DNA from 4 places in the Alteromonas sp. CI.11.F.A3 genome. Region 4 is predicted to be linked to each of the others. Evidence: predicted binding sites of a transcription regulator. Region 4 holds the regulator's gene; each other region holds the start of a gene.
The links. The regulator sigma-54, encoded in region 4, starts transcription at its own class of promoters, with help from an activator protein. The targets are predictions, from matches to a motif close to GTTGGCACGNNNNTNGNNT.
Positions count from the first base shown of each region.

Region 1 (7,774 bases), 1.8 Mb from region 4:
TGAGTTAGACGCCTATATGAAGTCGTTGCGAAATACGCTTTCTCAGCGCAAACACCTACAACGCCAGAAAGCCCGTTAAGAGGTTTTCGTAAAGGTTTCAAACTGGTTAGGTAATGCTGCGCTCAGCTCTCCAGCCAGAGCAATATAATCTTGGATCATCGCAGGAAGCTGCTTCCACAATAAGGGTAAGTTTTCTTTTAGCTGTTGAGCTTGGCCGGGGTTACGATACTGCAACGCCAGTTCAACATTCGCTAGGGTAGTAAATAACTTCAAGCAACGAGACAGCCTTTTCTCTGGGGTATCTGAGGCATTGATATCTTCAGGCAGGGCCTCTTTTGCACTTAGCTTTTCCCACGCCTGTTGCCAGACTTCTTCAAGTTGCTGGTGCACATAAAGTAAACCTTCAAGCCATTGGGCTAGTTCAGGGGCGATTTCAGGCGCAGTATCAAGTTCACCATCTGAATACTCACAGCGCGTGGGCATTAAGGTTTTTTCGTCTGTCATACACTGCAGGTGAGCCCTTAAGTTATTCATCAGTACATCCGCTAAAGCATCTACATCTTTGTCTACTAGTGCACTTGAAGAGCTTTGAATCAACCATGGCATCCACTGCTCTGGCATAGGGATTTCTGGTGATGCCGCAACGGCGAATATCATACCGTCGGCTTTGTAAGCGCTAGGTAGTACGTGCGTTAATTTGCCCTTTTCAAACACAGGCAAAAGAATATCGATGGGACGCGCCGTTTCTGACATTAAAATTTCCTACTAGCGGTTGAAATGACCTATTTATAACCTGTACCCTTCGCGCCCGTTTACCATGTTGGATTAAAAACGTTGGCTAAAAACGTATTTTTTCAATTGTATCCAAAGCACGAGAACATAGTGAGCGAATAGCAATAGCGTTTGTTTGCGTAGTTGCGCAATAGCTAACCTATTGTCATGATAGCAAAACTAAACTAAGAGTGACTGCAATGGCAAAAGATAAATCAGGATATATTATCGCGGCCGCCTTCATTGGCCCAGGTACAGTAACAACGGCAAGTCTAGCAGGCGCTAACTTCGGTTTTCATTTGGTGTGGGCATTATTGTTTTCAATTTTTGCCACCATCGTATTACAAGATATGGCTGCTCGCCTAGGGGTGGCAACGGGCAAAGGCTTGGCATCAGCGATGAAAGATATGGTGTCTACGCCATGGCTGAAAATGCTTTTTATTGCGTTAATTGTTAGCGCAATTGGTATTGGGAACGCCGCCTATGAATCAGGCAACCTAACCGGCGCCGCCATTGGTCTGGATGCGTTTTGGGAAATTGGCACAGGCACTTGGGCACTTATTCTTGGTGCGCTAGCTATCGCACTGCTTTGGACGGGTAGCTATTCATGGATAGAAAGCGTACTGGTGTACCTCGTGTTTATTATGGCTGGGGTGTTTTTCGTTACCCTTGTTGTAGCTAAGCCTGATATATCATTAATGTTTAGCCAGTTACTGCAGCCCCGTTTAGCCGCCGATTCCATTACTACCATACTTGCGTTAATAGGCACCACCATTGTGCCTTACAACTTATTCCTTCATGCGAGTCTTGTGGCGAAGTCATCCCAAAACTCGGATAAAACGAATTCTGATAAAAGCGATGCGATTAAAGCGTGCAGAAAACAATCGGCAACGGCTATTAGTATGGGCGGCTTAATTACCCTTGTGGTGATGGCCACGGCCATGATGGCTTTTTTCAATCAAGCCGCCACCATGGATGCAGGTAACATGGGCGAACAGTTAAAGCCGGTGTTAGGCGACAAAGCCCAGTGGTTCTTTGCACTAGGCTTATTTGCGGCTGGGCTAACCAGCGCCATAACCGCGCCTCTTGCGGCTGCATATGCAGTATGTGGTGCGCTGGGGTTATCTGACAACATGAAGAGCAAAGGGTTTCGCGCAGTATGGTTAGCAATCATTGTGTGTGGCGTTGCCGTTGCTGCATTAGGATTTAAACCCTTGCCAGCTATCTTATTTGCTCAGGCTACCAACGGCTTATTGCTGCCTATTATTGCTATTTTTTTGTTAGTAGTGATGAATAAAAGCAAAGCTCTCGGTGATTTCAAAAATACCCTATGGAGCAATCTTGCAGGGGTTTTAGTGGTATCGGTTGTGGTGGGATTAGGTCTCTATAAACTGACTAGCCTATTCATCTAATCCGCTAATTTTAGCCACTAAAAAGCCCGTTATGCGTTAAGCAAACGGGCTTTTTTTATATGCTAGCGTTTAATTAGTAATTAGCGCGTAAATAGTGGCTAGCGTGTAATTTGTCGCTAACTTGTGAACTACTTAGCTAAACGTTGTAGTACATCATTAAGCATCGACTGGCTGCAGCCAAAGTTAATTCTGAAATGATCCGCTTTATGAAAATCTGCGCCAGGAGAAGGCCCTACGCCTTTTTCCTCTGCCCATGTTTGCACGTTTTCTACGCCTAAACCACTTGCGTCAACCCAGGCTAAAAAGGTAGCGTCAGGTTTCAACATTGATAACCCGTCGATACCGTTTATGGTTTCAAACACGGCATCACGGTTCGCACGTAAATAGTCAATTTGAGCACTGTGCCAATCATCACACAACGTAAATGCGGCTTCGGTAGCGGCTAATCCCAGCACGGTAACCCAAGGCATAATGCCCGCGGCTGCGCTGGTAAATTGCTGCCTAAGTTTAGAGTCTGGAATAATCGCAAAAGAAGTGCCTAAGCCCGCAACGTTAAAGGTTTTGCTAGCAGCCATTAGGGTAACACTGTTGTCGGCTAAGTTAGCCTCACGACCTGCAGGTATATGCTTAAGGCCTGGCTCTAAGATTAAATCACAGTGGATTTCATCTGAACATAAACGCACGTCATTGGCGTTACAAATATCAGCAACCCGATCTAGCTCTGCTTTAGTTAATACCGAGCCAACTGGGTTCATTGGATTACAAAGAATGAATAGCTTACATTTGGGGTCGGCCGCATGGGCTTCTAGAGCTTCGAAATCCAACGTATAGCGCTTTCCTTGTGATTCTGGGTCAATCACAGTGCCAATATCGATACGCTCTAGTTCATTTAATTTTGGCGCCGCTAGCAATGGGGGGTAGTTAGGTGTTTGAATAAGCACCTTATCGCCTGGCTCACAATACGCTTTACAGGCTACGTTGAACGCAGGCACTACGCCTGGTGTCCACACAATCCATTCTGATTTCACATCCCAGTCATGTTTGAGTTTCAACCAGCGCTGAATTGCGCTTATAGCGCCTTGATGCTGACCCGGTAGTACATAACCTAAGTTGCCGTGCTCAACTTGTGCTGAAATTGCATCCAAAATAGGCTGTGCGCAACGAAATTCAGTATCGGCAACCCAAGCAGGAATAATGTCCTTACCTTTATATTTTTGCCACTTAAACGAATAGGTATCTTTACGAGGTGGAGTTTGGTCAAAATTAATCGTCACACATACATCCTGTTGCCATTACATTATGGGCACCAGTGTAATAATTCGTAAGCATATAAACTAGCGCTGCTTAGACCATTTAGGACTTTTTTATTTGTTTGCTAGCACCATTGCATACTTTTACTGACGAGTAGCTCGTTATTAACTAACGCGACTTTTCGTATTTGCTAGCACTACGGATTTCGCCTTTGCGGCCAAGGCGTCCATTTCCAGCGGTTTCGCTAAAAATCCAGATACACCTAATTTGCGCGCTTCCATGACGACTTCTTTATTGGGATCGCTAGTGATAAGTAAAAAAGGAACGGATAAATTCGCAGATCGGCATGCTTTTAACAAACTTAACCCGTCATACTCTTTCATGACTTGGTCGCTGATAATAAGCTGAAGGGTGTCTGGTGTTTGTTGGAGTAAGAATTCACGGGCAATTTTACTTCGGCTAAACGGGTAAACCGTCGCCGACAAGCGGGTTTCTAATGCATCGGTAATAAGATCGAGCGTGATAACATCGTCTTCAATAACTGCTACAGAGAACACGGGCTTTGCCTTTTTAGTTTCATTAACTTGATGATAGAGGCCAAACTCGATGTTGCCAACTCATCTTTCGTCGAAATTTCAGCAAAAAGCTTATGCAAAATGCTTTAGCAAAATAAAAAAACGCCAGCGTTAACGCTGGCGTTTCTTGAATCATCTTTACTGCTTTTAATAACCTATGAGGCTAACAAAGCAAAAGTGATTACTTTTTCTCGCGTGAAGCACGCTTACGTTCGTTTTCAGTAAGAAGTTTCTTACGAATACGAATAGACTCAGGCGTTACTTCTACTAGTTCGTCTTCATCGATAAATTCAAGCGCTTGCTCAAGAGACATATTGATCGGCGGAACCAAAGTTTGCGCTTCATCAGTACCAGAAGCACGAACGTTGGTTAACTGCTTACCTTTAAGGGCGTTAACAGTTAGGTCGTTGTCGCGGCTGTGAATACCGATAACCATACCTTCGTAAACTTCTACACCGTGACCGATAAACAAACGACCACGCTCTTGTAAGTTAAACAAGGCGTTAGTTAGCGCTTTACCATTAGCGTTGGCAATAAGAACACCGTTCTTACGCTTGCCAATGATACCGCCTTTGTACGGACCATAGTGATCGAATGTATGGTAAAGCAAACCAGAACCAGACGTCATCGTCATGAATTCAGTTTGGAAACCAATCAAACCACGGCTAGGAATAACGAAGTCGATACGTACACGGCCTTTACCATCTGGAGACATATTGGTCATTTCAGCTTTACGCAGACCAAGTTGTTCCATGATAGAGCCCTGATGCGCTTCTTCACAGTCTACCGTTAGTGTTTCGAACGGTTCTTGTGTTTGGCCATCTTCTTCTTTAAGAATAACTTCTGGACGTGATACTGCTAGCTCGTAGCCTTCACGACGCATGTTTTCAATAAGGATACCCAAGTGAAGTTCACCACGACCTGATACGCGGAATTTATCCGGATCTGGTGTTTCTTCAACACGTAGTGCAACGTTATGTACTAGTTCGTCATTCAAACGCTCTAGAATGTTACGTGAAGTAACATACTTACCTTCTTTACCAGAAAACGGTGAAGTGTTTACTTGGAAAGTCATGGTTACTGTTGGTTCATCAACAGATAACGGAGTCATTGCTTCTACTTGGTTAACATCACAAATAGTGTCAGAGATTTTAAGCGAACCTAAACCTGTGATTGCGATGATATCGCCTGCGCTTGCACCTTCAACTTCGTGACGTGCTAAACCAAGGTAACCATATACTAGGCCAACTTTACCGTTACGCTTTTCGCCTTCAGCAGTTACCACAGTAACTTGTTGGTTTGGCTTAACAGTACCGCGCTTAATACGGCCAACACCTATTACACCTACATAAGAGTTGTAATCGAGTTGAGAAATTTGCATTTGGAATGCGCCAGATGCATCTGCGTCTGGAGGAGATACTTGGTCAACGATTGTTTGGAACAACGCATTCATGTCATCTTCAGGTTTGTCGGCATCTAATGAAGCCCAACCGTTTAGTGCTGATGCATAAACAACTTGGAAGTCTAACTGGTCGTCAGTTGCACCAAGGTTATCGAACAAATCGAATACTTGATCCATAACCCAATCAGGACGTGCGCCAGGCTTGTCAATTTTGTTGATAACAACAATTGGCTTCAAACCTTGAGCGAATGCTTTTTGCGTTACGAAACGCGTTTGAGGCATTGGGCCTTCTTGCGCGTCTACTAGAAGCAACACTGAATCAGCCATTGACATTACACGCTCTACTTCACCACCGAAATCGGCGTGTCCTGGAGTATCTACGATGTTGATACGGTAGTCGTTCCAGTTAATAGCAGTGTTTTTAGCTAAGATTGTGATTCCGCGTTCTTTCTCGATGTCATTCGAGTCCATCACGCGCTCTTCTTGCTCTCCGCGAGTTTCAAGAGTGCCTGATTGTTGTAACAGTTTATCAACCAAAGTTGTTTTACCGTGGTCAACGTGAGCAATAATAGCAATGTTACGTAATTTATTAATATCAGTGGTAGTCATCTAGGGAGCCTGTGTAAATCATTACATGCCAATAAGCATGCATTAGATTTGTTGCAAAAAATGCAGATAGTAAATTTTGCGCGGATTGTACAGAAAAACCACGGCGTTTGCGCACCTTTTTTTTAAAGGGAGGCATGTTTTTCATTATTATAGTCTTTGATTAACGAATTTATTACTTTTGCGCCCTGTTTTCGGTGGTAACTGAAGACGAGTTACTCTAGGCTAGCTAACGGCTACTTAATTTTAATTTGCACCAAAATATAGCGATTTAGCACCATTTGGGTGCATCACCATTAATCATTCAGTAATCCTCTTGCTGCTAAGCCAGCAAAATCGGAATCACGATAGATGGCATGAAAATCGCTTTTAGTTTTTCCACTGTTGGGATGAAGCTGATCATTCCGCATTTTTACATTAAACCTGGAGGACACGATGTCAGTAGAAAAGGCATTAGAGCTAATTAAAGAAAGTGAAGCGAAATTTGTTGATTTGCGCTTTACTGATACTAAGGGCAAGGAACAACACGTATCTATTCCTGCTGGTACAGTAGACGAAGAGACATTCGAAGAAGGTAAAATGTTCGATGGTTCTTCAATTGCTGGCTGGAAAGGCATTAACGAATCAGACATGGTTCTTATGCCAGACCCTACGAGTGCGGTAATCGACCCATTCGCAGAAGAAACACAAGTTAACATTCGTTGTGACATCTTAGAGCCTTCAACAATGGAAGGTTACGAGCGTGATCCACGCTCTGTTGCACGCCGCGCAGAAGAATTCCTAAAATCTACCGGCATTGGCGACACAGTATTCTTCGGTCCAGAGCCAGAATTCTTCTTGTTTGACGATGTAAAATTCCACACCGATATGGCTGGATCTTTCTATAAGATTGATGCTGCTGAAGCAAAGTGGAACTCAGGCGCTGATTTTGAAGGCGGAAACATGGGTCACCGTCCTGGTGTTAAAGGCGGTTACTTCCCAGTTCCTCCAGTAGATTCAGCTCACGACATTCGTGCTGCTATGTGTCTAGTAATGGAAGAAATGGGCTTAGTTATTGAAGCGCATCACCATGAAGTTGCTACTGCTGGTCAAAACGAAATCGCTTGCGAATTCAACACACTAGTAACAAAAGCAGATGAAATCCAAGTATATAAGTATGTAGTACACAACGTAGCTCACGCTTACGGTCAAACTGCTACATTCATGCCTAAGCCTCTTGTAGGTGATAACGGTTCTGGTATGCACTGTCACCAATCAATCTCTAAAGATGGCGTAAACATCTTTGCGGGTGATAAGTATGCTGGTCTGTCTGAAGAAGCGCTTTTCTACATTGGCGGTATTATTAAACACGCTCGTGCAATCAACGCTTTTGCTAACGCATCAACAAATTCTTACAAGCGTTTGGTTCCAGGATTCGAAGCACCGGTAATGCTTGCATACTCTGCACGTAACCGTTCTGCATCTATCCGTATTCCATACGTAACGAGCGATAAAGCGCGTCGTATCGAAGTACGTTTCCCTGACCCAACAGCTAACCCATACCTTGCTTTCTCAGCAATGCTTATGGCTGGCCTTGACGGTATTAAGAACAAGATCCATCCTGGCGACTCTATGGATAAAGACTTGTACGACTTACCACCAGAAGAAGCGGCAGAAATTCCAACCGTTGCTAGCTCGCTAGAAATGGCACTAGAAGCATTGGATAACGACCGTGAATTCCTTAAAGCTGGCGGCGTTATGACTGACGACATGATTGA
Region 1 covers NZ_CP136708.1:1,112,736-1,120,509, reverse strand. The annotation lists gene R1T43_RS04770 (hypothetical protein) at 1-79, shown strand, start outside; gene R1T43_RS04765 (UPF0149 family protein) at 76-753, opposite strand; gene R1T43_RS04760 (Nramp family divalent metal transporter) at 972-2,183, shown strand; gene R1T43_RS04755 (MalY/PatB family protein) at 2,312-3,451, opposite strand; gene R1T43_RS04750 (response regulator) at 3,599-3,991, opposite strand; gene typA (translational GTPase TypA) at 4,191-6,020, opposite strand; gene glnA (glutamate--ammonia ligase) at 6,453-7,774, shown strand, end outside.
Region 1: a site for sigma-54 is predicted at 6,368-6,386, ahead of glnA (glutamate--ammonia ligase). Genes of this name have one in related genera too.

Region 2 (7,774 bases), 130 kb from region 4:
CGCCTAACTCAAGCTGCGTCGGATTTGCTGTTCGCTTTCTTTGCAGAACCACCTCCAGCTTGAGTAGATTTGATATGGGAAGACACCGGCTCAATTTTTTTTTGCTTATCATACAAAAAGGTCAGTACTTCATGTCGGTAGTGGTTGTACTGAGGGTTGTCAGCAAGCTTAAGTCTGTCTCGGGGTCTAGGCAGCTCGATATCAAGGATTTCGCCTATCGTCGCTGCAGGGCCGTTATTCATCATCACGATTCTATCGGAAAGCAACACGGCTTCGTCGACATCATGGGTGATCATAATCACTGTATTCCCTAAATCAGCATGAATTTCCATTAAAGAGTCTTGCAGGTGCGCGCGCGTTAACGCATCTAACGCCCCAAAGGGCTCATCCATGAGTAATACTTTTGGTTCCATCGCTAAGGCCCGAGCGATACCAACACGTTGCTTCATACCCCCAGATATTTCACTGGGTAATTTATCAAGGGCGTGGGTCATATGCACAAGCTCTAAATTGTGCATTATCCAATCTCGCATTTCTTTTTTAGGCTTGCCACGCATAGTGTGCTTTACCGCCAATTCCACGTTTTTATAAACGCTTAACCAAGGCAATAAGGAGTGGTTCTGGAAAACAACTGCACGTTCTGGCCCAGGTGTTTTTACTTCAGCACCATCGAGTATAACTCCGCCTGTGGTGGCTTGGTGTAAACCCGCCACAATATTAAGAACGGTTGATTTACCACAGCCCGAGTGACCGATTAATGAAACAAACTCACCTTTCGCAATTTTAAGGTTTACATCAGTCAGTGCCGTAAACGGGCCTTTCGGTGTAGGGAAATCGATGCCTACTTGTTCTAATTCCAAGTGTTTAGCTTGCATGTTCTTTCTCCTTAATTACCGTAATACGCTGGTTTTGTCCCAGCTCACTGCACGTTGAACCGACAGCATTATTCTGTCTAGTATGAAACCGATAGCGCCTATAGTAAGCACCGCTACCATGATGCGAGCCAAAGATTCTGAGCTACCATTTTGAAACTCATCCCAGACGAACTTACCAAGGCCCGGGTTTTGCGCCAGCATTTCTGCGGCAATCAATACCATCCAGCCGATGCCAAGTGACAATCTCAACCCTGTGAAAATCATAGGAATAGAAGAAGGCAGAATGATTTTTGTTAAATGAGACATGGGCGTTAAACGCAGTACTTTACTCACGTTAATCAAGTCTTTATCAATAGCAGACACACCCACCGCAGTGTTAATTAGCGTGGGCCAAAGGCAGCATAATGATACCGTGAGTGCCGATGTTACAAATGACTTTGAAAACATAGGGTCGTCGCTAACATACAGCGCGCTCACGACCATAGTGACCAATGGTAGCCATGCTAAAGGTGACACGGGTTTAAACAGCTGAATGAGCGGATTAATGGCCGCATAGGCTGACTTACTCAGTCCACATAAAATTCCCACGGGTACAGCAATCACTGAGGCAATAAGAAACCCCACCATGACGGTGTAAAGACTTGTCCATATTTGATCAAAGAAGGTGGGTGAACCGGTAAACTCACGAGTTTTTGGTTCGTAAGTTGGGTCTTGTGCAACTCGCGCGGCATTGCGCTCTTCTTGTCTTGTGTAAAACGCATCAGCTTTCTCTCGCTGTGCACTGTGCTCAGTAATAAGTGATCCTGCCTGCTCCCATACTTGAGCAGGACCAGGAAATTGCCCGAGCGAGGTATCAATACTTTTTGCCACACCATTCCAAATAGCGAGGAACATCAAAAGGCCAATAAGAGGCAATAATAAAGCGGGCGCTCGACTATAGACTGCCCCCATGGTACCGCTCATCGGTGACTTGGCTGGCGAAAAGCTTAATATATTTGCCATCTTACTCATGTTGTTCTCCGCTATGTGTGTATGACTGTGAAACTGTTAAAGAACAGTTTCACCCTTTAGCCCAATACCAAACTGCTCGAGATAAGCATTTGGCTTGCTACCGTCGTAGGTAACGCCGTCGATAAATTCAGATTGAGGTGGTTTAAAGCCAGTTTCAGTGGCAAACGCTGGGAAGTCCGTCGCTTTTGCTTTTCCTTCAGCAATGAGTGCTTTTGCAGCCATGGCGTAAACCTCAGGCTTATACACTTTACGTGCAGTCTCTTTATACCAATCGTCTGATTTAGGCTCTGAAATTTGTCCCCAGCGGCGCATTTGCGTTAAATACCAAATCGCATCACTGTAAAATGGGTAAGTGGCGTTGTAGCGGAAGAATACGTTGAAGTCTGGTACTTCACGCTTATCGCCTTTTTCGTATTCGAAGGTGCCTGTCATGCTGTTAGCCAACACATCTTCATCGGCGCCAACATAGTTGCTTTTGGCTAAGATTTTTACTGCTTCTGGGCGATTAGCATTGTCATTTTCATCTAACCACATGGCAGCTCGAATTAACGCTTTAACCACACGAATGTGAGTATTCGGGTACTTCTCTGCCCATGCTTGGCTCACACCAAACACTTTCTCTGGGTTGTTTTTCCAAATTTCGTAATCGGTAATAACCGGAACACCAATGCCTTTAAATACCGCCTGCTGGTTCCAAGGTTCGCCTACGCAATATCCATAGATAGTGCCGGCTTCCATGGTGGCGGGCATTTGAGGAGGAGGGGTAACTGATAGCAAAGCTTCGGCATCTATCTGCCCAGCATTATCACCTTTGTGCGGTGCATAGTAGCCTGGATGAATACCACCAGCAGCAAGCCAGTATCTAAGCTCGTAGTTGTGTGTAGATACAGGAAAAACCATACCCATGTTAAACGGCTTACCCGCATCACGGTATTCTTCAACTACAGGCTTTAAATAGTCAGCTTTAATAGGGTGCACCGGTTTGCCATCTTCTACCGGAATATGGGCTTTCATTTTTTCCCATATTTCGTTTGAAACCGTGATGCCATTTCCATTTAAATCCATACTGAACGCCGTCACAACGTGTGCTTCAGTACCAAAACCAATGGTTGCGCCAAGAGGTTGCCCTGCCAGCATGTGAGCGCCATCAAGTTGACCGTCGATGGTTCTATCTAGTAATACTTTCCAGTTTGCTTGGGCTTCTAAGGTTACATACAAGCCTTCATCTTCAAAAAAGCCTTTTTCGTAAGCGATGGCCAACGGCGCCATATCGGTCAGCTTAATGAAACCAAATTTTAATTCTTCTTTTTCTGGCCAACCCACTTTTACATCGCTTTGTGCGCTAGCAAGTGGTGCGCCTAAGGTAAAGGAAAGGGCTATCGCCGCGGTTATTCCAGCTGTCATTTTTTTCTTTATTTGTTTGAGCATTGAAACGTTTTTAAACTTGGTCATTTATGTTTCCTTTAGCCAAAAAAAAACCCACCAGCGTAGACGAATAAACGTCGCGCTTGGTGGGCTTCGATGCCGAGCCTGTAATCATTAGTTAATGAAATACAGGCGAACTTATTGTTTGGGTGTTAATTGTAGCTACCAGTACTTAATGTACTTTTTTATTTTAGTATCGCTTAACAGTGTAACTGCCTTTGACATAGCAGAGTTCGTGCCAAAACCCTAACCTACTGAAATTATAGGATTTACAAAAAATAGAAATGGTAATCATTCTTTTACCTGAACAATAACAGTGCGTTTATTGCACTAGAAGAGTTCGATGCACAGCTCAGGGGTGTTTGTTGAACAGCTCAGGGGTGTTTGTTGCAAAGCGGGGACGAAGAATAAAAACACGAGGGAGACACCACGTTCTCCCTCAGTGCTTTATTTTTAGTTTCTGGCTTACAACCGTTGGGTGAATTGACCAATGGCGTTCACTACTTCTGAAGATCCATTTTGAATTTCGTTCATGACTTTGCCCGACTCGGTCGAGTATTCAAGCGCTTCTCTCGCTTTTTCCTGGCCAGCCTCAATGAGTTGCACCGCATTTTCTGTGAGCTTTCTGTTTTCATTTACCACACTGACAATTTCTTCAGTGGCTGTACTGGTTCTGGATGCAAGTTGGCGCACTTCATCAGCAACAACGGCAAAACCTCTTCCTTGATCCCCCGCTCTGGCGGCTTCAATTGCCGCATTCAGCGCCAATAAGTTAGTTTGGTCGGCAATACCACTGATGCTTTTAACTAAGTCGGCCACTTTTTGCGACTGTTCGTCAAGCTCTCGAATACCCTCGCTCGCCGTTCCCATCTGCGAAGTAAGCTCACCCATAATTCGCACCATACTACCCACAACCTCTTTACCTTTCTGGGCTTGCTCTCCCGTACCTTGTGAAATATTAAAAGCAACATTAGCGGCCTCAGAAATAGCAAACTCTCTCTGCATTTGTTCGGTTATGACGGTGGCAAACTTAACGACTTTGTACAGTATGCCCTTGTCGTTTCGTATTGGGTTGTAAGATGCCTCTAGCCACACTTCATTACCGCGACTATCTACTCGCTTAAAGCGGTCTGAAAACATTTTGCCTTGCGAAAGATCGCTCCAAAATTGTCGGTATTCTGGCGTGTCGACTTCATCTGCGGGGCAAAATATCTTGTGGTGTTTACCCACTATTTGCTCTGATGAATAGCCCATAGAAGATAAGAAGTTATCGTTGGCTTTAAGAATAATACCTGTGAGGTCAAACTCAATTACCGCAGTGGAGCGATGCAAAGCCTCAAGCATGTCTTTCATCTCACGGCTTCGATTAATATTTCTCGTTTGTTCAGCCATATACAAGGCGAGTCGGTCGACCACGCCGCTCTCATTAAGGATGGGTTGCAATATTCCTCTAAACCAACGGTCTTCGCCATTCGCATTAGCAAGATTAATCGCACCATGCCAATGCTGCGCTTGCTTAATAGCAGAAAGAAACTCTTTCGTGGCGGCTTGGCTCATGACTCCCTGAGGAATGAGACTATCCATGGTTTTTCCATCAAGTGTATTGGATGAAAAATCTATTGCATCTGAAAAGCTGTCGTTAACTCTATTGATTCTGCCGTTTCTGTCTAATTCAACATAAAGCATTTCTGCCCTGAGTTCGCTTTCTACCGTGTGAAATGATTCAACATCTTTGCGTAAACGTTCTACTTCTTCTAACAATTGCTTATTCTTAAAAAACATCCCGTGCTCCTCGACATTCGGGTATAGCATCTCGCTCACACAAACTTCTCATAACGTTTATGAGAGCGAGCGAGGATACAAAGTCGTTATTGCTTTAGTTGGCTGATCTAAAGATAGCAGAGGATTTACAAGTTACTTAATTATTGGAGAAATTTGAAAATGAATTGATTAATAGGCAACAGCATTAGACACAAATGGCCTAATGCTGGGCAAATGGAAGTGTAGTTTTATCTCGTTTTGCCCACATTTGTGTGGCAAGCGTATTCGCTTTTTCTACGTCACACCCTTCAAGTAAAATAAGGTAGCTCACCAGCGTAGCGTGAATGGCTTGTTCACCGTAAAGATGCGAAGCCTCGCCTCGCCAAACCGCCAGCATATCGTTTACGTTCATTTGGGTATCTTTAAGAGCCATCTTTGCTGTTAACTCAGGAAGAATGATTTCTTCTGTACTTCCATTGCGCGTGACATAGAGCTCGGTTTTTCGCTCACTGTTTACTTCGGGGTCTCCCCCATCACCTCGAAAGCACAGCGCTTCGAACGCGGGAAAACTTTCATTCACGCGGCAATGCTTATGGTCAAGGTGCATGTGATAAACACCCTGTACACAAAAAGGAGCCGACGTTGGGTTTAGTAAACGCGCCAAGGTGTTTGCGCATGAGCGCAGGCCAAACACTTCACGTAATTTAATGATGGTATTAAGCGCTGGTAATAAATGCGATAAGTCGAGATAGGTAGCACCAAATTCACGCATTTGGCGAGATGCATCGGCAATGCTATTTACTTCTACAAGCCCCAAAGCCGGTAACGCTTTACTAGCATATAACCGACCAGAGCCTGGCTCATGAGCGCCATGTAGCATAACGGTATAGTTGTTTTTAGCCAGCACCGCGCACGATAGCAGATACCAAGGTAACTGGCGGCGCTTACCGGCATAGCAGCCCACATCTAATGTAGGTGTTAATTCAGCAAGTTCAGGCTCTAGTAATTCACGGCATGCATCTATAAACCCAATAACTTCTTCTGGGGTTTCTTCTCTCGTGCGTAATAGCATTAAGAAAGCACCACGTTGATCGCCGGTAACTTGGTTAGACAAAACCATCTTCATAGACTCGTAAGCTTCTTGGCGGGTAAGACTACGCCCACCTTTTTGGCCCTTGCCAATGATTTTTATATAGTTGCTAAATTGCTGAGACATGCTGCTTATTATGTAAAAGTGATGTATTGACGAGTTGTCGTGACTCTATCACCTTTCCAAAAATAAGTAACGTAGGACCACTCACATTCGCTTCAGATACTAGACCACCAATGGTGCTTAAAGTGCCCTCTATAACTCGCTGTTGTGGACTTGTTGCATTTTCTACTGCGGCTACAGGCCAATCATCGGCTATGCCCTGCTTTCCTAACGCGTCGCACAGTATAGACAAGCGACTTAACCCCATATAAACCACTACCGTTTGAGAGGCTACGTTTTTTGCCAATTGGGTCATCTCTGGCCATGTTTCAGGGTTTTGAAAGTGTGCAGTAATAAAGCTTACCGCCTGTGCACAACGTCTATCAGTCAGGGGGATACCTGTGTAGGCAGACATGCCAGAAGCTGCCGTAATACCAGGTACAATAGCAAAAGGAATCTTCGCTTCTGTTAGCGCCATGGTTTCTTCGCACGTTCTGGCAAACAACGCAGGGTCGCCCCCTTTAAGTCGCACTACGCAATGACCAGCTTTAGCCAGCTCAACCACCATTTCGCTAATATCTTGCTGTTTCATACTGTGCTGACCACAGCGTTTACCCACATATTCACGTTTCACATGACGGGGAATTTCTGCAATGACATCTTTGCCTACTAACGCATCAAACAAGACAATATCGGCTTGCTTGATTAATCTAAGCGCTTTAAGGGTGAGTAATTCAACATCGCCGGGACCCGCCCCAACAATGTACACTTTTCCTTCTTTCTTGCTGCGTGGCGCGTTTTTCCCGTTGCCCAACCATCCACTTAAAAAATTTGACGTCGAGTGACGAACAGGTAACGATAATGCTTCGCGAAACAACAGCCCAAATGTGTTAACTAAAGTGTTCATGATAATGTCTCCAGAGCAAGGCTCGTGGCTGTAGCTTTTGTGTTAATCGCTCTTGTATTAGTTACATTTATACAAGGATGCACTCTGTATAGCGTTTTGGCAGACACGCGCTTGGTGTTAACTTTCACGCGCGACGCCTTCTACCGGGGTAACATGTTCGTTAATTAATGTTGCTAGAGCAGGTTTGCACGAACCGCAATTTGTGCCGCACTTTAACGTATCGCCCAATTCAGACACTGATGAGCACCCAGCTGCAATCGCTTTGTTAATGGTTTTTTCCCTTACGGAAAAGCAGCTGCAAACCACAGGGCCGTTTAAAAACGCTTCATCCACTTCGCAGCGTAAAAAACTAGCCAGTTTGTCAGGCCTGAAGCTTTGCGTTAATGCACTGTCTATCCAAGAATTTGGCACATCATACTTTGGCTTTGTACTCGGGCTTTGCGCACCGAAAAATGCCATGAAACAAAACGAATCTTCATAAGTACAGATAAGCACTTGGCTATCGGTGGTTTTGTGTTGATAGCACACCCACGTTTTAGGTAATTTTTCTAGCAAACCCGTCATTAACGCGTGCGATCTAAGTTGGCTGGCAATAGATACTCC
Region 2 covers NZ_CP136708.1:4,077,405-4,085,178, forward strand. The annotation lists gene R1T43_RS17525 (ABC transporter ATP-binding protein) at 9-875, opposite strand; gene R1T43_RS17530 (ABC transporter permease) at 891-1,886, opposite strand; gene R1T43_RS17535 (CmpA/NrtA family ABC transporter substrate-binding protein) at 1,923-3,338, opposite strand; gene R1T43_RS17540 (methyl-accepting chemotaxis protein) at 3,777-5,093, opposite strand; gene R1T43_RS17545 (glycosyl transferase family protein) at 5,293-6,288, opposite strand; gene cobA (uroporphyrinogen-III C-methyltransferase) at 6,272-7,171, opposite strand; gene R1T43_RS17555 (nitrate reductase) at 7,289-7,774, opposite strand, start outside.
Region 2: a site for sigma-54 is predicted at 3,536-3,554, ahead of R1T43_RS17535 (CmpA/NrtA family ABC transporter substrate-binding protein). Genes of this name have one in related genera too.

Region 3 (7,774 bases), 270 kb from region 4:
GAGGTTTGTGCTGGAGAACCTGATGAATCTGGGATTTGTACTGGCTCTGTAGTACTTAATGCAACCGATGAGCTGGTAGAGTCTGAGTTAACGGGGAAACCTAAAAGTAAGTCGCCGTTACTGTTAACCACATAATTGTCATCATCTAACTTGAATTGACCGGCACGGGTAAACGAGAAGTCTCGTGAGGTTTCATCAGGAACCGTGGCAAAGAAACCATTACCAGTAATCGCTAAATCAAGTGCAGTATTGGTAAACTGTAAGCTACCTTGTGAAAACTGCTGAGCTACATCTTGTGTCAAAACACCGTCGCCCACCTTGGTTTTACTTCCAGCCAATAATGATGTGGCGTACACGTCGCCGAATTCAGCTCGAGACTCTTTAAAGCCAACAGTATTCACGTTTGCGATGTTATTCGCGGTTACATCTAAATCTTTTTGTGCGGCAGCTACGCCACTTAGTGCAATATTAAAAGACATGCTTCTTTCTCCTGCTAACTGCCGATTTGAATAACGTCGTCAAGACTAATGCTGACTTCGCCATCTAAATTTAAAATTACGCCCTGACCACTACCGGCCAAGCTAACACTTCCTACATGACGATTAATGGCAGTATTCAATTGAACGCCTTCACCGTTTAATTCGCCTGTAGCACTGATTACATAGTCGCCCGCTGGCATATCATTGCCTTGGGTATCTTTGCCATCCCATTCAAACTGAATGTTGCCAGCGGCTTGTGTGCCAGCATCAATGGTCTTAATCACTTCACCGTATTGATTTTCAACGGTTATCGTCATGTTTTGGACGCTTTGCTCATTAACCACAACACCCGATACCCCAGCAGCGTCGCTAGACATATGCCCTACGTTGCCCTGCACTAACACGTTCTGACCTATTAAGCTGGATGCTTGCAATGCCTGGTTAGATGTCATCGAGGCGGCGAATGACTCGAACTTATCATTCAACTGAGAAATACCGTCAGCCATAGTGAATGATGTCATTTGCGCTACCATCTGATCGTTATCTACTGGTTTAGTAGGATCCTGATTCGCTAATTGCTCGGTTAACATGGCAAAAAAGTCTTCTTGCGAAAGCTGCTGCTCTGTTCCATCGACAACCGGAACCGTCTCTTCTTGCCAGTAGAGTTCGTTGTTCAGGCCAGTGGTGTTGTTAATTGTGGTCACAGTATTTTCCTCACATTACCTATGCGGCAACTTATTGCCCTTGTCCTAGCTGCAGTACCCGACGGAATATCCGTTTGGTGGTATCAGCAACCTGAACGTTGGTTTCATAGGCTTTTGACGCCGACATCATATTTGCCATTTCTTCAACGATGTTTACGTTCGGCTTATAAATATAACCCTCTTCGTCAGCCATTGGGTTATGCGGAGCATACTCAACTTGCAAAGGCGCATCGCTTTCTACAATTCCCTTAACTTCAACACCCACACCCTTGCTTTGATCGCCCATGGCTCGCTGTAACTCAGCGGCAAACACAGGATGTCTTGCACGGTACGTTTCGTCATAACTACTGCTTACCGAGTTCGCGTTAGCAATGTTACTCGCGGTGGTGTTTAAACGAACATTTTCAGCTTCCATACCGGTACTGGAAATTGACATCACATTAAATAAGCTCATGATTACTGGCCTCCAGAACTAAGGGCTTTTTTCATACCTTTAACTTTACTATTAATAAACTCAAGTGTGGCTTGATAGCGTAAACCGTTATCTAAAAAGCGGTTACGTTCTGCCTGTACTTCTACCGTATTGCCGTCTCCGGTATCCGGTTGAGTGGGTATGCGGTATTGCATTTCAAAATTTGATGCTACCGACGATATATCGCCACCTATGTGTTTATCGTGTGTTCTTGCTAAGCTACCACCACCTAATTTGTGCTGCCCTTCTTGGGCGCTCATGGCTGACTCCATCGCTTTATTAAAGTCGATGTCTTTAGCTTTATAACCAGGGGTATTGGCGTTCGCTAGGTTTCCAGAAATGACTTCCATTCTGTCGGTGCGTATTGCTAACGCCGACTGATGAAACCCGACTAACTTGTCGAGATTAATGGCCATATTGAAAACTCCTAGCTGCGAAATTCCAAAAATACGTCGTGAATAAAGAATGACGAATTAACTATTATAGAATTTTACTAGCAAGGCAGATGCCAACCTGAAGATTGGCACTGTATAAAAAAGAGGGATGAACCGGTGAAAACCTGAACTATTACATAAAATTCAGTACGTTATATGGTTATTTCTTTTGGTAGTACAAGCCAGGATTACATTTGATCATGGCATATGTATCGCTTGCCGCACTGATAGATTCAGACGCGCCAAGGAAAAGGACACCGGCAGGTTGCAGCTGTCCGGCAATTTGTTGCAGTATCTTTTGTTTCACATCTGCCGAAAAATAAATCAGCACATTGCGGCAAAAAACGATGTCAAAGCGGCCAAGTGCTGCATAGGAGGTTAACAAATTCAAACTTCTGAATGAAACCATGTTGCGCACTTCTGGCTTAACCTGCATTTGCCCACTTTCATGAGGCTGGAAAAACATAGCCCTGCGTTGTGGCGATAACCCTCTCGCTAGCGAAAGTTCATCATATAGCCCTTGGCTACACTTATTTAGCATTTCAGAAGAAAGGTCAGTGGCTATAATTTCAACCCCTTGCCTAAGCAATCCTGGTCGCTGTTTTTGAAACTCTAGAATGGACATAGCAATAGAGTAAGGCTCTTGTCCAGACGAACAAGCTGCACTCCAAATTCTAAGCTTTTGATTTTTCGTTGCTAGTTGAGGAAGTAAATCGCGTTGTAGCAACTCAAATGGATAGGTATCTCTAAACCACAATGTTTCATTTGTGGTCATCGCATCGATGACGCTTTGTAAAAGGTTACGATCGTAACCCTTTACCACTACATCAATAAGCGCATCAGTATTGTCATAGTCATGCTTATATAACAAAGACGCAAGCCTGCTTCTTACAAGGTATTGCTTGTTTTCCCCGAGTACTATTCCACATTGTTTCTCGAGGAAGTGCCGAAACTTTTCATAGCTTGCCGGCGACACATTTTTATTATCCAACCCCTACCGCTCCGTTATTCACAATCCGTCATTAACCACTTCTGAACTGCTGTCGCTAGTTCATCGGGGTGAAATTTCGCAATAAAGTCATCCGCTCCCACTTTCTGAACCATGGCTTGATTGAATACGCCACTCAAAGAAGTGTGAAGTACAACATGAAGCTTCTGAAGTTCTGGTGTATTTTTGATTTCCGCCGTAAGGGTGTAACCGTCCATCTCTGGCATTTCTATGTCAGACACTAGCACCCCAATTCGCTTGGTAATATCACCATATTCTTCAGCGATTTCCTTCAAGCGGTTTAACGCTTCTAAACCATTCTTTGCCAGCTCAATTTCTAACCCAAGTGAGGTTAGCGCTTTTTTGACCTGGTTTCTTGCCACGGCTGAGTCGTCTGCAATGAAGATAATTTTGTCTTCTTTACCTTCCGTAGAAAGCCCTTCAGCAACATCGGCGCTTACTTCTGCATTAAGCGGTGAAATTTCATTGAGGATTTTTTCTACGTCGAGAATTTCAATTAATTCGTTTTCTACTTCAGTAACAGCGGTTAAATAACTCGCTCGGCCGGTCCCTTGAGGAGGCGGCATGATGGCATCCCAGTTGGTATTAATAATGCGCTCTACAGCGCCCACTAAAAAACCTTGTACAGAACGGTTGTATTCAGCAATAACGATAAACGCGTTTGATAAATCTTCAATACGCTTACCCCCCGTCGCCATGCTTAAATCGATTACAGAAATAGTTTGCCCACGAATATGTGCTATTCCGCGAACTAGCGAGTTCAACTTCGGCATTGAAGTCAGTGGTGGACACTGGAGCACTTCACGTACTTTAAACACGTTTATACCAAAGCGTTGACGGCCATTAAGCCTGAACAACAATAACTCAAGACGGTTTTGACCAACTAATTGGGTTCGTTGGTTAACCGAGTCTAAAATTCCCGACATATCTCACCTCTTTTTAATACTGGGCATGATCATTGCCTTCACTAAAGAGAATAGACAATATCACTAAATGTATGCAGGTCAAACGACAGAAAAATGACGGTTTCGCTGCATGTACAACTTAATCACGGACGTACGCAAGTTATTGTCTCAACCTAATTTGTCTTATAAGCATAGACAATAACTCAGTAAGTGAACACGAAAAGTGACTATGAAAAATTTAAAAAACGTAAAATCTTGGCTTACAGGAGTTCGTCTGCCACTTTTCACTGTTGTGGTGGCCGTTGCTTTAGCGCCTTACAGTTACGCTGAAACAATGCACGATGTAGTGAATAAGGGCGCAGAAGAATACCTGTTGTCGGCGCTTAGTATACACGATGAAAACACCGATATTGCTGTGAGCATTGCTGAAGTAGACGAAAGAATTAATATTCCTCAGTGCCCCACAGGATTTCAATTTCATGCGTCTGATGAATCGTTGAACCAATCGTATGTTTCGGTGCGGGTAAGTTGTGGAAATAATGATTGGTACTTGTTTACCAGTGCCCAAGTCACGAGAACGAAAGAAATTGTGGTTACATCTGGCGCGGTTAGCCCGGGCACCGTGCTCTCTGCGTCTAATTTAACGCTGGCATCGGTAGATATAAAGCGCCTTCGTTATAGTGCTTTTACCGATGTAGATGCATTAATTGGCGCTCGAATGAAGCGTCGAATTGTTGATGGCCAAGCTGTGCAATCCAATATGCTATGCTTTGTGTGCAAAGGCGATAGAATTACCATTCGCGCATCACTTGGTGGAATGGCGGTTAAAACATCAGGAATAGCACAGCAAGATGGTGTTATTGGCGATACCATAAAGGTACTCAATGCCAGTAGCCAAAAGCCTGTCATAGCGGAAGTCGCCAGCGCTCAAGAAGTCGTGGTACACTTGTAGTTCAGCGTGCTAAAAAACTACGTTTTCGTTGTATAAAAGCCTAAAGAAAAGAAGGCTTGTGCCGATAACTTATACAGAGGCGAAAAGGTAGTGGAGAAATATTATGGCAATTAACAATGTAAACAATGGGTTACCAAAAACTCCCGTTGATAATACTAAAATTTCGCAACAGAATCAGACACAGCAGTCGCAACAGCAACAAGCGACTTCTAACAATGCTTCTGTTGCTCAAGCACCACGACAAGATTCAGTATCTTTGACTCAGTCTGCACAACAGTTGAATCAAGTTCAGAAAAAAGGTTCTGAAGCGCCTGTTAATCAGGAAAAAGTCGACCGTCTTAAAAAAGCGGTTTCCAGTGGTGAATACCGAGTAAACCCGGAAGTGTTAGCGAATAAAATCGCTAAGCTTGAGGGTGAGATCTTTGGCCGCAAATAATTAGGTTTTTATGACTAGTCATCTTTATTCAGCATTATCACAACAGGTCGCTAATTTAGAGGGCCTGTGCTTGTTGCTGGAAAAAGAATTACATTTGATTAGCTCACGAGATGCAGAAACCTTGATGAGTCTGTTAGAAGATAAGTCTGCACTATTAGAGTCTATTCAGGCTGCCGACCAAAAAGTCGAGGCCTTATATCGTCAAACTACAGACGAAACAATTAGTGCAGATGAACAAGGGTTAATGGATAAAGCGAAAAGTCTGTTAGAAGACTGTAAGTATAAAACCCAAATTAATCAGAAAGCCGTAGAGCAAGGACAGCTTCGCCTCACACACTTACGGAATCTGATGTTGGAAGTTCGCGCTAAAGAGTCGTTAACCTACGATAAGAAAGGCAAGCCAAATGCTGGCCGTTTAGGTTCAGGTATTAGCGCCTAAATAATGCACTCGTCACAAAATGTCAAAATAAGAATACAAAAAAGCGCGTTTAATACGCGCTTTTTTGTGAGTGCTATTTAGCCATACATCTAAATACTTAGTAGTATTTAATGTCTTTGATTCTTTGTGGCTTCGCAGTCGTCAAATAAATGTCGTAAACGCGATGCATATCTAGTTCAAGTTCGGTGGCATAGGTATCTTCACCCACGGGGTAACTTTTTATTACCCTAGCCCCTCTAATGACTCCCTCGACAGAAGCCCGTAAGGTTTCATTATCCACCACAAGGCTAGACAGTGATTGATTACCTTCAATACGTTGTCCGTACACCTGCTCTGCAAGTTCTCTGTAAGCCTCTAGTTTTGACGCTTTGATTGCCATCAAGGTTTTCACCGTTTCGCTATCACCCCGTTGCGACATAATAGGGGCATAGCCTACAGCACTTAGCACAGGGTAACTGTCTGGCTCAACCGTCTCCCATTCCACATGTTTATCTACAAATAAACTGCATCCTGGCAAACCTGACAGGGCAGCGAATAATGCCGCTATCATCCATGCTCGGCAACTTACCAATTTCTTAAAAAACACCATCAGAGAAACCTCATTCTCAATTTTTCTATTAATGGATAAGCAATGTTTACGCCTAAATTTTAAATTTGAAACATTGGCATCTATTTCGCTTATATAAAATAGAGTAAAAATAGACACAAAAACTTAAAAAGAAACTGTTTTAAAAGAACACTGACCTAAATTAACTGATGTAGTGCTCCTTATCGCACTGCAACAAAAGGACAAGACTGTGCTTGGCATACGAACATTCGCTAAATTGTTTTTAGTTAGCATCTCTTCTGTTAAAAGAAGATATCAAGCTAGATACGCCAATGTCGCCTTTTTCATGGCGCTGTTTTGCCTTGCTACAGTAACGATAGGGCAAAGCCATGCCGCCTGGTATGAAGCCAAAGGCCAAGCCGTCATTGTAAATGGCAATAAAGAAAAAGCGCGTAGAGACGCCACTGAAGAAGCCCTAAAACAAGCTTTGTTATTCGCAGGTGCCTCGATAAGCAGTGTTCAGCAACTCACAAATGGGTTACTTGAAAGTGAAGATATTACCATTAGTAGTACAGGTGAAGTGGATCATCTCGAGCTTACTGATGAAGTGTGGCACAAGGATTATGTTACCGTAAGCGTCAGGGCAGATATCTTTCCTGCGGCAAAACAATGCACCGCAGTTAAGTACGATAAGAATATTGCCACCAGTTACTTTATGGTGGAGAACCGCAATCATTTGGTTGAAGGAAAGATACCTAACTTTTCAGAAGCAGTGACAAGAAAACTAGCGACCGAAATGTCGTCGCAGGCGCAGAATTTAAATTTAGCGTACATTGCTCCGCACACCACACGATGGGGAGTTAATGGGCTTGAAGAAAATGTGCGTGCATTGTCACAACAATCAAATGCACAGTTTGTTTTAATTGGTAGCATTAGTGACGTTAGTGTCGAAAGACAACGACCCTCTTCGTTTGCGTTCTGGAAGGAAGAAAAAGCCACCCGATACTTTTCGCTAAGCATTAAGGTTTTCGACGGTATTAATAGTGGCTTGCTGCTACAGAAAGATTACATTACTGAAGCCAAGTGGCCTTTTGACAGATTTGCTGATGTAGACGAATTTTCATCGATCTTTTGGCGAACAGAATACGGTAATGCAATTAAAAAGCAGATGCAGCAGTTAACCGCAGATATCAACGAGACTATTGCTTGCCAGCCAATGACTGGCCGAGTACTTAATGTTGCTGGTTCGCATATTTCAGTATCATTGGGGCGCGATAATGGCATAAAGAACGGTGATGAACTTTTTGTCTATCAAACCAGTGAGATTATCGACAGACACGGCAAGGCCTATTTGCAGTACCATATTTATCCTGGTGCATTTGTTGTCGAAAATGCCT
Region 3 covers NZ_CP136708.1:3,680,155-3,687,928, forward strand. The annotation lists gene flgE (flagellar hook protein FlgE) at 1-479, opposite strand, end outside; gene flgD (flagellar hook assembly protein FlgD) at 494-1,183, opposite strand; gene flgC (flagellar basal body rod protein FlgC) at 1,215-1,637, opposite strand; gene flgB (flagellar basal body rod protein FlgB) at 1,640-2,071, opposite strand; gene R1T43_RS15935 (CheR family methyltransferase) at 2,250-3,080, opposite strand; gene R1T43_RS15940 (chemotaxis protein CheV) at 3,095-4,024, opposite strand; gene flgA (flagellar basal body P-ring formation chaperone FlgA) at 4,233-4,955, shown strand; gene flgM (flagellar biosynthesis anti-sigma factor FlgM) at 5,059-5,391, shown strand; gene flgN (flagellar export chaperone FlgN) at 5,402-5,830, shown strand; gene R1T43_RS15960 (LPP20 family lipoprotein) at 5,928-6,380, opposite strand; gene R1T43_RS15965 (flagellar assembly protein T N-terminal domain-containing protein) at 6,628-7,774, shown strand, end outside.
Region 3: a site for sigma-54 is predicted at 2,150-2,168, ahead of flgB (flagellar basal body rod protein FlgB). Genes of this name have one in related genera too.

Region 4 (7,774 bases):
GGCAAAGTGGTGGTATGCGGCATGGGTAAATCAGGGCATATCGGGCACAAGATTGCAGCAACACTTGCCAGTACCGGAACCCCGTCGTTTTTCATGCACCCAGGCGAAGCTAACCATGGCGACTTAGGCATGTTAAGCAAAGGTGATGTGCTACTCGCTATTTCTAATTCTGGTGAAACCGCAGAGCTTGTTAATTTATTACCCATTGTAAAGCGCTTAAACGTGCCGGTTATTGCAATGACTAACAGCGTAACCAGTTCTTTAGGCCAGCACGCAGACGTGGTATTGAATATCAGTGTAGAAAAAGAGGCGTGCTCGTTAGGCTTAGCACCTACCTCTAGCACTACCGCGACGCTGGTAATGGGTGATGCCCTTGCCGTCGCGCTACTTGATCGCAAAGGTTTTACCTCTGACGATTTTGCGCTTTCCCACCCTGGTGGCAGTTTAGGCAGAAAACTACTACTTAAAGTAAGTGATATTATGCTGACAGGCGGCGAATTACCCTTGGTAGACGAAAACGCCCTCGTTGCAGAAGCGCTATTGGAAATTTCCAATAAGGGCTTGGGTATGACAGGGGTTATCGATAACCAAGGCTTATTGATTGGAATTTTCACCGATGGTGACTTACGCCGTATTTTAGATGCCCGCATAGACTTGCATACTGCAACGGTTACACAAGTGATGACCAAAGGCGGTAAAACAACCATGCCAGAGCAACTCGCCGTAGAAGCGCTAAACTTAATGGAAACCCATAAGATAAGCGCGCTTATGGTAACGGATGAAGCCCGCAAACCTGTGGGCGCGTTTAACATGCATATGCTACTTAAAGCGGGAGTTTTATAATGAGCAACACCCAAACAACCGTAAATACACTTTATACCGCTATGCCTGAGGCTTTGTATTCCTCGTTAAAGCATGTTCGATTATTAGTGTGTGATGTAGATGGTGTGTTTTCAGATGGCCGTATTTACCTTGGTAACGCGGGCGAAGAATTAAAAGCATTTCATACCCGAGATGGCTACGGCGTAAAAGCGCTCGTAAATTCTGGGGTAGCAGTAGCAGTCATTACGGGCAGGCGCTCTGCCATTGTCGAAAATAGAATGAAAGCGCTGAATGTTGCACACATCGTGCAAGGTGAAGAAAATAAATCTGACGCACTTGCCGAACTTATGACTCGCTTATCACTTAAGCCCGAGCATGTGGCGGTGGTAGGTGACGATATGCCAGATACCGGCATGTACCCTCACGCTAGTGTAAAAATTGCGGTAAAAGACGCCCATCCTGCGGTTGCACAACAAGCAAACTGGATCACCACGTTACCAGGTGGCTTCGGTGCGGTACGTGAAATATGTGACACTCTACTTCAAGCAAACGACAAGCTGCACGGTATTCAAGGTGCTAGCGTATGAAGGTATTAGGGTTTGACCGATTAGGCTTAAGTATTTCGGTGTTATTTATATTGGCATCCGCCATGTATATTCCGATTTGGATGGAAGAAGATCCTACCCAGCAGACTAATCAGGGGTTAGATGCATTAAAGCCCGCTTACAAAGCCAAAAACTTAACGACCACCTTGTATAATCAAGAAGGCCAGTTAAATCACAAAGTATTTGCGGCGTCGATGGAACATTACGACCAATTGGGCTTTGTTTTATTCCAAAAGCCCAGATATACATTGTATACCGACGATGCACAGTCTCCGTGGGAAGTGACCGCGACAGAAGGTACTTTGTACAATAACGAATTGATACAGCTAGAAAATAATGTCGTTATTGAAAACCAAAGTGTCGATGACTTTGTAAGAACAATACGCACAGCGTTTATAGAGATAAACCTGTACACTAAGCAAATGACATCTGATCAGCCCGTGGAAATACGTGGCTTACAATATGTGATTAACAGCAATGGGTTTAACGCCAATTTGCGTACCCAGGAATACGAGTTAATAGACCATGTACAAACCATTTATTCGCCTAGCCTCTAAAGCATTAGCGACCAGCCTAGCTGTTAGCCTATTCGCTACTGTGGCTATAGCGGCTGAAAGCGACTTTAACAAACCCATTAAAGTCGACTCGAAATCGCAATTTGTTGACGGCAAAAACAAAACGTCATTGTTTAAAGATGATGTACGAATTACCCAAGGTTCTTTGGTAATAAATGCCGATGAAGTTGAAGTTATTGCCAGCGAAGGTGATGGACGAGAGATATTCGTTGCTCGCGGCAAACCAGCTAGCTACTCGCAAGAACTTGAAGACGGTGCCACCGTCACAGCGAAAGCCAATGAAATTCGCTATGAAGTGGTAAACCGAACTATTTCTTTACAAGGTAGTGCCGAGCTACAGCAAGACACCAGTAAAGTACAAGGCGACAAGATTACCTTCGACATGGTCACAGAACAATTGCTTGCAACAGGCGGCGAAGATGGTGAAGGTGGCAGAGTAACTACCGTATTTACGCCTGAGGCAATACGTAAAGCGTCATCGAATAACGAAGGCGATAAGGCGGACGACAACTAATCATGGCAACGTTGAGCGCACAGAGCCTTGCAAAGGCGTATAAAGCACGTCAAGTGGTTCGCGATGTAAGCTTATCAGTATCGACTGGGCAAATCGTTGGATTACTCGGCCCAAATGGTGCCGGTAAAACCACTACCTTCTACATGATTGTTGGCCTAGTACCCCTTGATAAGGGCAAAATCAGCATTGATGACAGCGAATTAACCCACGAACCCATGCACGAACGAGCACGTCGCGGAATTGGATATTTGCCGCAAGAAGCCTCGATTTTTAGAAAATTGACGGTGTTTGAAAACATCATGGCTATCTTACAAACCCGTAAAGGGTTAAGTTCAGCAGAACAAGAACAAGAAGCCGATGCGCTACTTGATGAATTTAATATCAACCATATACGTAATAGTACGGGTATGAGTTTATCCGGTGGTGAACGTCGCCGAGTAGAAATCGCACGAGCATTAGCAGCCAATCCGCAATTTATTTTGCTAGATGAGCCATTTGCAGGTGTTGATCCTATATCGGTTAATGATATAAAGAAGATCATTCAACATCTTCGTGACAGAGGAATTGGAATCCTTATCACCGATCACAACGTAAGAGAAACACTGGATGTGTGTGAGAAAGCGTATATTGTGAGCCAAGGCGAACTCATCGCGCAAGGGACGGCAGAACAAGTTTTAAGTAATCAGAAAGTAAGGGATGTATACCTAGGAGAACAATTCAGGCTATAGTTACTGTAACCGAATTGTCACTTTCAGTTTTAAACACGGGTATATTCACAACAAGAGTTTAAAAATAAGACGTAGATGAAACCATCTTTACAGCTAAAGTTCAGTCAACAACTTACCATGACACCGCAGTTGCAGCAGGCAATCAAGCTGCTGCAGTTGTCTACGCTCGACCTGCAGCAAGAGATTCAGGAAGCACTAGACTCAAACCCACTTTTAGAAGTTGAAGAAGGCGGCGATGACCACCCTGTTGAGAAAAACAACATGGATGGAGACGACCCTTCTGTAGAAGCGGCTCCAACTGCATCTAGCGATTCGTTAGAAGCTGGAGATGCGCTTGAAAAGAATGACCTTCCCGACGAGTTGCCAATTGACAGCACATGGGATGAGTATTACTCGGCCTCATCTGCACCCGCTCCAGGTCCATCTAATAATGATGACGACCAACTGTTTCAGGGAGAAACTACCGACAATATTCAAGACCATTTGCTTTGGCAGATGCGTTTAACGCCGTTTTCGGATACCGACCGCGCAATTGCTACCGCCATTATCGACTCAATTGATGAATCTGGTTACCTCAACGTACCCATTGAACAGATTTTAGAGTCAGTGAATTCCGACGATGTTGAAGAATTGGTGGAAATGGACGAAGTTGAATGTGTACTAAAACGTATTCAAATGTTCGACCCTATCGGTTCAGGTTCACGTACTCCGCAAGAATGTTTGCTTGTGCAGCTTCGCCAGTTCTCAGACGATACGCCATGGCTTACTGAAGCAAGACAGCTTATCAACGAGTATTCAGATCTACTTAGCAGCAAAGACTACCGTACGTTAATGCGTAAGAGCCGTTTGAAAGAAGATCAACTTCGCGAAGCCATGCGCTTATTGCAAACGTTGAATCCTCGTCCAGGTAGTGCATTAATTACCAAAGAGCCGGAATACGTTATTCCTGATGTTTCGGTAAACAAAAAGAATGGCCGTTGGGTGGTAGAACTTAACCCCGATAGCCTGCCTAAATTAAGCGTAAATCAGCAATATGCTGCCATGAGCAGACGCTCTAAAAACAGCAGCGATTCGCAATTTATTCGCTCGCATATGCAAGAAGCCAAATGGTTTATAAAAAGCCTTGAGTCAAGAAACGACACCTTGATGAAAGTCGCGAACTGTATTGTGCAGCAACAAATGGGCTTTTTCGAGCACGGCCCAGAAATGATGAAACCAATGGTGCTTAATGATGTCGCAGAAATGGTAGATATGCATGAATCCACCATTTCACGTGTCACCACGCAAAAGTATATGCATACTCCACGTGGCATTTTCGAATTGAAGTATTTCTTTTCTAGTCACGTGGCAACGGAATCTGGTGGTGAGTGTTCATCTACCGCTATTCGCGCACTAATCAAAAAGCTTGTGGCAGCGGAAACGCCCAGCAAGCCATTAAGCGATAGCAAGATTGCTCAATTGTTGGCCGAACAAGGCATTAAAGTTGCCCGGCGAACAATAGCAAAATACCGGGAATCGTTATCGATTCCGCCGTCAAACCAACGCAAAAGCCTTATCTAAAGGCCTTGATAATTTAAGGAAGACGAAATATGCAAATCAACCTTACCGGTCATCATGTCGAAATTACTGACTCTTTGCGTAGCTATGTCGATACTAAGTTCAGCAAACTAGAGCGTCACTTTGATCACATATCTAATGTGCATGTCATCCTGAACGTCGAAAAACTCAATCAAAAAGCCGAAGCCACCATGCACCTTAGCGGCGCAGAAGTGTTTGCTTCATCTCATAATACAGATATGTATGCGGCGATAGACAGCATGATCGACAAGCTCGACAGGCAAGTTATCAAGCATAAGGAAAAGCTGAAAAAGCACTAAATATTAGTATGGAAATTCAAGCCATAGTAAGTTTGGACCGCACCGAGTGTGCGGTTCAATGTAATAGTAAAAAACGTATTCTAGAGATTATTAGCGACATTGCCGCTAAAAATAATCCCGACATCGATCAGGCCACAGTTTTAGCTAGCCTACTTGGCCGCGAACGAATGGGAAGTACGGGTATTGGCAATGGCATTGCATTGCCTCACGGTCGATTGCCGGGTTTAGAACACGTTATCGCCATTATTGTAACCAGTAACCCTGCCATCGATTTTGATGCGCTTGACGATCAACCCGTAGATATATTCTTTGCCTTGTTAGTACCTGAAGAAAAAACAGAGGGTCACTTACAAACACTTGCTACCGTTGCCGGTAAACTAAGTGATAAAGAAACGGTGAAAGCCATTAGGCGGGCCTCCACCAGTGACGACATTATTACGGCTTTAAGCTAATAAAGCACAGCACCATATTTTAAAGGGAGAAATGCAGGTGAAACTGATTATTATCAGTGGTCGATCCGGTTCAGGAAAATCAGTTGCGCTACGTGCCCTTGAAGACTTAGGCTACTATTGCGTAGATAATATTCCGGTTAACCTTCTCCCTACCCTTACCCATACTGTGGTTGATGAATATGACCAAGTCGCGGTAAGTATCGACGTAAGAAACCTGCCCAAAAATCCAGCTGACTTGGTAGAAATCTTAGATTACCTACCCTCGTCTTGGTCTATGACCATTGTGTATATCGACGCCAGCGACGATGTGCTGGTGAAGCGTTTCAGTGAAACACGCCGACTTCACCCGTTAGCCAAGCTCAACAAATCCTTATCTGAGTCGATAAAAGCCGAATCAGATTTGCTTGCGCCTATTGTTGAGCGCGCCGATTTGTATATTGATACAGATAAGCTCACCATCCATCAACTCGCAGAACTTATCCGCGAGCGAATTCTAGGTAAGAAAAGCTCTCGATTAGTATTGGTGTTCGAATCGTTTGGCTTCAAGCACGGCATACCTAAAGACGCCGACTATGTATTTGACGCCCGCTTTCTACCCAACCCCCATTGGGAACCAGATTTAAAGCACTTAACTGGCTTAGACGCGCCTGTGGAAGTGTTTTTGGGCTCTCAACCGGTGGTAACTAAATTCATTTGGCAAATTCAAAATTTAATAACGACCTGGTTGCCTCACTTAGAACGTAATAACCGTAGTTATGTCACCATTGCGATTGGGTGTACTGGCGGTCAGCACCGCTCAGTATTTATTGCTCAATCGTTAGCGAAAACCTTTGGCGAAATGCACCCTGATGTACAAATTCGCCACCGCGAGTTAAACCAGTAATGACCATTGAAAAAACACTGACTATCGTCAATAAACTGGGCTTACATGCCCGTGCCGCCACCCAGTTGGTTCAATTAGCCAATCAATTTGACGCTAAAATCGTGCTGGTTAAAGGCGATAAGAAAGCCGATGCAAACAGTGTGTTGGGCTTAATGATGCTAGAAAGCCACCAAGGTGAACAGGTGAACGTTGTGGTTGAAGGTAATGATGCTGAAGCAGCATTAAACGCCATTGAAACCTTAATTGAAGGCCGTTTTAACGAAGACGAGTAATACTGCGCCTGCCCGTGTTACGATTTTCAGTATAAAGCCGCTTATAATTTCATCATATAAGCTGTAATTGTCTGTCCCCGCTGCGCTTTTGTCATGACAGCGTCATGGCAAGTGCGATATCCTATCGTTATAAAGAATTCCATTTTTAGGCAAAAGCAGTGGCAGAAGCGCTGGTCTCAAAATACGTACAAAGCCAACTCAGGGCACTTAATGGCGCGTTAATTAACGGCCAATTTGTTTCTGTACGTAAGCTTCTGCTGGAATTACCCCCTTCTGATGTTGCACATATTCTCGAATCTAGCCCAAGCCGCACCCGTGACGAACTATGGGAGCTTATTGATGGTGATTTCCACGGTGATATTCTAGAAGAACTCTCTGACGACGTACGTAACGGTATCATCACCAAGATGCTGCCTGCCAACGTCGTAGACGCGTTAGAAGAAATGGATACCGATGACTTAGCGGTTACCCTTAGCAGCCTTCCAGAACCAGTGCTGCAAGACATTCTTGATTCAATGGATGCACAAGACAGAGTCAGAGCTGAGCAAGCGCTGTCTTACGGTGAAGAGACCGCCGGGTTCATCATGAACACCGATACCATCACTCTTCGCCCTGACGTGACCATTGATGTTGTACTTCGTTATATTCGCCTTAAAGGTGAATTACCTGAAAACACCGATACCTTTTATGTAGTGAATCGAACTGACAATTTAGTCGGTATCGTTCCGGTTACGCGATTACTTACCGCAGAAACCGAAGCCAAGGTATCGGATGTGATGGATGAAGAGTCTGAAGCTATTCCTGTTCATATGCCAGATGATGAAGTAGCCAGCTTGTTCGAACGTTATAACTGGTTATCGGCACCGGTGGTTGATGAAAAACACCGTTTAGTCGGCCGAATTACTATTGATGACGTGGTTGATATTATTCGTGAAGATGCCGAGCACTCCATGATGAGTATGGCGGGTTTAGACGATGACGAAGATACCTTTGCCCCCGTACTTCAAAGTACCAAGCGACGCTCAGTATGGCTGGCTGTAAACCTG
Region 4 covers NZ_CP136708.1:3,949,384-3,957,157, forward strand. The annotation lists gene R1T43_RS16985 (KpsF/GutQ family sugar-phosphate isomerase) at 1-843, shown strand, start outside; gene kdsC (3-deoxy-manno-octulosonate-8-phosphatase KdsC) at 843-1,409, shown strand; gene lptC (LPS export ABC transporter periplasmic protein LptC) at 1,406-1,984, shown strand; gene lptA (lipopolysaccharide transport periplasmic protein LptA) at 1,953-2,516, shown strand; gene lptB (LPS export ABC transporter ATP-binding protein) at 2,519-3,244, shown strand; gene R1T43_RS17010 (RNA polymerase factor sigma-54) at 3,320-4,804, shown strand; gene hpf (ribosome hibernation promoting factor) at 4,834-5,121, shown strand; gene ptsN (PTS IIA-like nitrogen regulatory protein PtsN) at 5,130-5,573, shown strand; gene rapZ (RNase adapter RapZ) at 5,611-6,456, shown strand; gene R1T43_RS17030 (HPr family phosphocarrier protein) at 6,456-6,728, shown strand; gene mgtE (magnesium transporter) at 6,887-7,774, shown strand, end outside.